DNA from 2 places in the Pseudoalteromonas sp. 20-92 genome. Region 1 is predicted to be linked to the other one. Evidence: predicted binding sites of a transcription regulator. Region 1 holds the regulator's gene; the other holds the start of a gene.

Region 1 (3,217 bases):
TGCGTCAACAAGCTCAGTCATAGCTAAGAATCCAGCACCGCCTTTTACGGTATGAAAGCCTCTAAATATAGCATTTAGCAACTCGGTATCTTCTGGATTGTTTTCCAGTTCAACTAACTGTTCAGATAAAAGCTCAAGGATTTCTCCTGCTTCTACAAGAAAGTCTTGTAAAATATCTTCATCGACTTCAAACATGCAGTTACTCTCCTCTTAGAAGCCCAAACTTGATAAAAGATCATCGACTTCATCTTGATCAGACACAACATCATTACGTGATTCTTTATCAATAATAGGCCCTTCAGGACCTGCTAATGTTTCTGGGTCAACTGGGTCATCTATTTTTTGTGGTTTTAGGGTGACTGCTTTACTGATATCTTGTTCAGAAAAAGCAGTTAAAAGATGAAGTAAGCTTTCTTCAACTTCCCTAACAAGTTCTATAATTCGGCGAATTACTTGACCTGTCAAATCTTGATAATCTTGGGCCATTAATATGTTAGTCATGAAGCTTTGTAACTCATCAGTTTTATGATGAGAACTGCTCATGAATTTATCAATGCTGTGGCACAGTACTTTAAATTCACCGAGTTCAATTTCACGACTCATTAGACGGTCCCATGTCGGTTTGATATGGGATATTTCATCCGCTAACTGTTGTGCTATCGGTAAACTCGCCTCAACCGCATCCATGGTTTTATTTGCAGCATTTTCTGTCATCTCAATGACATAATTAAGCCGTTTTTTAGCATCAGGTATAGCGTCGTTAGTGAGATCTGTTAGGCGCGTGTCTAGCTCAAAGCCTTTTAAAGCTTCATGTAGTTGACGCGTCAACTTTCCCACTTCGTCAAATATTTCTGACTGCTCTTTAGATGCAGTATCTAAAATTAGTTGATCAGCTTTATCATGTTCGCCATTTTCTAAAAAAGTGACGAGCTGACGAGCTTGTTCTAACGTTATCCGAGGCGCAGCAGGTGCTGGCATAAGCCTTTCCCCTATTATTAACCTAAGCGTTCGAACACTTTTTCTAATTTAGTTTTTAATGTGCCAGCTGTAAATGGTTTTACAATATAGCCATTAACACCAGCTTGAGCCGCTGCTATTATTTGTTCTTTTTTAGCTTCAGCTGTCACCATTAAAACAGGAAGGTGTTTTAATTTATCGTCAGCCCTTATCGCTCTCAAAAGATCAATACCTTGCATTCCTGGCATGTTCCAATCTGTTACCACAAAATCAAAAACTTGATTTTGTAACATGGGTAAGGCTGTAGAGCCGTCATCCGCTTCTTGGACGTTGGTAAAGCCTAAGTCGCGCAATAGATTTTTAATAATACGTCTCATTGTCGAAAAATCATCAACAACAAGAATTTTCATGTTTTTATCCAAAACATCCTCCAGTGAGGTCTTAACCTGTATTTACTTACTACTAGTTTATCCAGTCATTGATTTTTGCTTTTAGCTTAATCATCGCCTGACCATGTATCTGACTTACACGCGATTCACTTACATCGAGTATATGTCCAATTTCTTTTAAATTCATTTCATCGTTATAGTACAAAGAAAGTACCATTGCGTCTCGCTCTGGTAATGACTTGATAGCATTTAATAATGATTCATTAAATCGTTCATTTTTAACGTTATTAAACGGTTTGTCTAGCGTTAAATCTTGGCCCGCCGTGGTAATAACATCTTCATCGACCCCGAGGTCTTCGATGCCTAACACTTTACTTGTGTTTACATCGTTTAAAATATGATGGTACTCATTTAACGAAATTTCAAGTTTTTCAGCAACTTCTATATCGGTTGGTTCACGATTCAAGCTACTTTCTAATCCAGCAATCGTCTCGGCTACAAGACGGCTTTTTCTATGAACCGACCGAGGAGCCCAGTCACCACGGCGCATTTCATCAAGCATGGCACCGCGAATTCGTATTCCCGCGAACGTTTCAAAACTTGCGCCTTTGGTTGCATCAAAGTTTTTTGATGCTTCAATTAGGCCTATCATACCCGACTGAATTAGGTCATCGAGTTGGACACTTGGAGGCAAACGAGCAATTAAATGACATGCCACTTTTTTGACTAGCGATGCATGTTTTTCAACAATCACATTTAAATTTTGTGTTGATTGATATCCCATAGCTCTATTTACCAATGTTGTCATAATTAGCCGTTAACTAGCTTCTCAATAAAAAACTCTAAATGTCCTGAAGGTTGGTTAGGTATAGGCCATTTCACTGCTCTTGTCGCCAGTGCTTTAAAGGCAACTGAAGCAGGAGAACTAGGAAAAAGTTCTACAATCACTTTTTGACGGCGAGTTGCCTTACGCATATTTTCGTCATAAGGGATTGTTGCAACCAACTCCATTGACACATCTAAAAATCGGTCCGTTACTTTTGAAAGTTTTGCAAATAACTCATGACCTTCACGCATACTACGAACCATATTAGCTACAATTTTGAATTTATACACCCCATGCTCACGACTTAACACTTTAATAAGTGCATAAGCATCTGTGATTGAAGTCGGTTCGTCGCACACTACAACCATTACATCTTGAGCAGCACGAGAAAAGCTCAGTACCATATCTGAAATACCCGCAGCGGTATCTACAATTAAGATATCAAATTCGGTATTTAATTCGCTAAAAGCGCGTATAAGGCCTGCATGTTCAGACGGTGATAATTCCACCATACTCTGAGAACCAGAGGTCGCTGGTACAATTTTAATTCCTGCAGGACCTTCAACTAAAATCTCATCGAGTTCACACTCACCAGAAAGTACATGTGATAAATTACGTTCAACCCGTAATCCGAGCATCACATCACAGTTCGCTAGACCTAAGTCGGCATCAAGTACTAAAACTCGATTACCTTGCTGGCCTAATGCTATTGCCGTGTTAAGTGAAACATTTGTTTTACCTACACCACCCTTGCCACCAGTAACAGCGATAACTTTTACGCCGTTGTTATTGTTTTGACTCATTTTGCGCAGGCCGCTTGCTTGATCTAATACTGTGTTAATCATACATCCCTACTGTGCTCGACGCCACTGCTTGGTGTCGTGAATGTTGTGCTTTTATTCTTTTCAAATACAATTGCTCAGCTTTTTTTACTAGTTTTTCTGCATTTGCAACACGAATGTCTTCTGGAACTCGTTGACCATTAGTAAGATACCCTATTGGAAGGCGATTTTGAATCGCAATACTAATAATCTCACCTAAACTT
Region 2 (3,217 bases), on a different contig from region 1:
ATGAGCTTGCAGATGTAAAAGATATATTTGTAGCGCAGGGCGTTGATGGTGATAAGTTTGATAAGCTGTTTAAAAGCTTTTCGGTACGTACGCTGAGCTCTAAAATGAAACGCGATCAAGACTACTTTAAAGAAAAAGGCGCACTACGTGGCGTACCTACCTTTATTGTAAATGGTAAGTACAAATTAAACCTAGGTCGTGAGTCGGGTATTACTGAACCAGAAGATATTGGAAAATTAATTAATTACCTAGCTAATAAATAAATTTAACCAAAATAAAAAAAGCTCCTTAAGGAGCTTTTTTGCTTTATAAGGATATAGCGATGGAAAAAATATTAGTATCGAGTTGTTTGCTAGGGCAGCCTGTTCGCTACGATGGTAGAGGACACGCAATTTTGCATCCACAGCTTAATTTGTGGCAAAAACAAAATAGATTAATTGTGTTTTGTCCTGAGGTCGCTGGTGGGCTTCCTACTCCTAGATCTCCTGCTGAAATAATACAGGGGAGTGTAGTTACTAATTTAGGAGAAGATGTAACAGAGCAGTTTCAAACTGGAGCTAATATAGCGCTAGCACTCTGTAAAAAGAATCAAGTGCGTTTGGCTCTACTTAAAGAATCGAGCCCTTCTTGCGGACGAAATACAATATATGATGGAAAGCATCGCGGAGTAAAAATCGAAGGTCTAGGTTTAACTACAGCATTATTAATAAAAAATGGTATTCAAGTATTTAGTGAAGAGCAAATACCAGCACTTATAAAAGTACTGGCACTTTAATTTTGGCTGGTTATTTGCGTTGTAAGAAAACGCCCGACTCAATGTGATGTGTATATGGGAACTGATCAAATATAGCAAAGCGCTTAACGTTGTGCGTACGTGTTAAGTGATCAAGGTCACGCTCAAGGGTTTCAGGGTTACACGATATATAAATTATGCTTTCGTAGTTAGCCACTAAGTCACACGTTAATTCATCCATGCCCGCGCGCGGTGGATCAACTAATATGGTTTGGCAGTCATAGCTTTTAAGGTCAATACCATCTAAACGAGAGAAAGTACGCTCGCCATTCATTGCTTGAGTAAACTCTTCACTCGACATACGAATAATATCTAAGTTCTCGACGTTATTTTTAGCAATATTGTATTGAGCAGAATGAACAGATGATTTTGATATTTCTGTTGCTAATACTTTATTAAAACAGCCCGCTAGCGCAATTGAAAAGTTACCGTTACCGCAATACAGTTCTAATAAATCATTTTTAAGTGGTTTACATAAATCTTGCGCCCACTCCAGCATATTAATATTTACTTTTGCATTAGGCTGAGTAAAGCTATTTTCTACTTGTTGATATATAAGCTCTTGACCATTAACTGTTAAACGTTCAGTTACAAAGTCATCACCTAGTACTTCTTTTTGTTTGCGAGCACGGCCTATAAAGTCAATTTTGTATTTACTGCTAAGCTTTTCTTTAAGTGCTTTAATTTCACTTAACCATTCATCATCCAGTGGTTTGTGATAAAGCAAGCTTACTAAAATTTCACCGCTTAGCGTTGATAGGTAATCGATTTGAAATAACTTACGACGCAATATTTCACAAGGCTTGAGGCTTTCAATCATCACCTGCATTATTTCACCTACTAAAGGCGCTGCTGGATCAAATGTATCAACACGGATTTTTTCTTTTGTTTGTTGATCAAACATAATGTGAAACAGATCGTCACCGTCGTGCCATACTCTAAATTCAGCACGTTGGCGGTAGTTAGTTGGCTCTGAGCTAAATACTTCTAGTTGCTCCACACCAAAACGTTGAAACTGCGCACTAATACGCTGCTCTTTTTCACTTAACTGCGCTTGGTACTGTGTGGTATCTATTTTAATAACTGCCATTAACGCTACTACCTTATCTAAGATCTGTTTATCGGCGCTATTGTAGGGAGCGCTGCGTATTTGTCTAGTTTTGGCTAGCATTTATGCTGTTTTATTGCACATTGTACTTTAGTTTTTATTGTTATAGCCGATAATAAATTACGCACGCTTAGGAGATGTAACATGAAAATAGGTAACTATGGCTTCACGCCAAACAACAACATTAATAAATTCAATAATAAAGCAGATATACAGCAACCTACTATTCAACCTCCCCAAGATAGTTACCAGCAACGTGGTAAAGAATTAGCTGCAAAAGTGCTTGGCGATAAAATGGCTGAGCAGCTTGGATTGCCTATCGCAGAAAAAAAAGCAGACAAACCACTATTTGATTTTGATGAAATCGTAAAAAACGTACTCGATTTTGTCAGCGGCGCTGTAAATAAAGCAAAAGCTAATGGCGCTAATGATGAAAAGCTTAAAGACATGTTAGGCGACGCGCGCAAAGGAGTCCAAATAGGGATTGACGACGCTGTTGATGAACTCAAAGGTACAGGTGTATTTAATGACGAAATGGAAGAGGGCATCAATAAGTCCAAAGAGGGAATTTACAATGGGCTTGATAAATTTGAAGAGTCGCTATTTAATCCACAACCTGCCAGCGTAAATATAAGTCAGGCTCAATATGTCAGTATGACTAGCAATGCAGAGTATAAATTCACTACCGCAGAAGGCGATGAGGTAAGTATTAGCTTTGCGGATGCATTTGAATCTCAATCGGCGAGTGGCTATCAGAGAAACAGTGATAGTGAATCGTTTGCAAGCTCATCATCGCAATCTCGACAGGTATCATTTTCGATGTCGGTTAATGGTGACTTAAATGAGCAAGAGCAAGAAGCGATTAATGCGATGATGGAAGACTTACAAGATTTAAGTAAAACCTTTTTTGGTGGTGATTTAGATGAAGCATTTGAACAAGCACAAGAGCTGAGTTTAGACAGCGATCAGCTGGTGGCTTTTTCTATGGATTTACGCCAAACAAAAACAATAGCCACAGTTAAAAGTTACGAAGAATATAAACCAGCACCAGAAAAACAAGTAGCAGAGGGTTTAGCCCCTTTTAATGACGACCTTAAAAGTGCTTTTGAAAAAGCGGGTGAACTTGGATTACAAAATCAACTAGCTGGCATTCTACAATGGTTAAATCAAGATCAGGAACAAATAGATAAGTTAGTAGATTACACAAAGTCTATGTTCGAAAACCTTAATCAATTAAATTCAGCGGCCGATGATCTTGCCGATTTAGAAACCACACAAAGCTAAACTACTTTCTTTTATAAATACCTCATGGCAAA

What was found. Region 1 encodes FliA, which starts transcription of late flagellar genes. Its sites were predicted from a motif close to CTAAAGNTNNNNNNNNNNNNGCCGATA; they were not measured.
Region 2: NRL14_RS19815 (DUF5610 domain-containing protein) is a predicted target of FliA. The motif match lies at 1,990-2,016, and genes of this name have one in related genera.

What each region holds. Positions count from the first base shown of each region.
Region 1 covers NZ_JANJGQ010000003.1:174,297-177,513, forward strand. Annotated here, with positions in the region: gene NRL14_RS04525 (chemotaxis protein CheA) at 1-195, opposite strand, end outside; gene NRL14_RS04530 (protein phosphatase CheZ) at 211-978, opposite strand; gene cheY (chemotaxis response regulator CheY) at 996-1,379, opposite strand; gene NRL14_RS04540 (RNA polymerase sigma factor FliA) at 1,420-2,130, opposite strand; gene NRL14_RS04545 (MinD/ParA family protein) at 2,157-3,017, opposite strand; gene flhF (flagellar biosynthesis protein FlhF) at 3,010-3,217, opposite strand, start outside.
Region 2 covers NZ_JANJGQ010000037.1:1,550-4,766, reverse strand. Annotated here, with positions in the region: gene NRL14_RS19830 (thiol:disulfide interchange protein DsbA/DsbL) at 1-263, shown strand, start outside; gene NRL14_RS19825 (DUF523 domain-containing protein) at 323-775, shown strand; gene trmA (tRNA (uridine(54)-C5)-methyltransferase TrmA) at 786-1,883, opposite strand; gene NRL14_RS19815 (DUF5610 domain-containing protein) at 2,046-3,185, shown strand.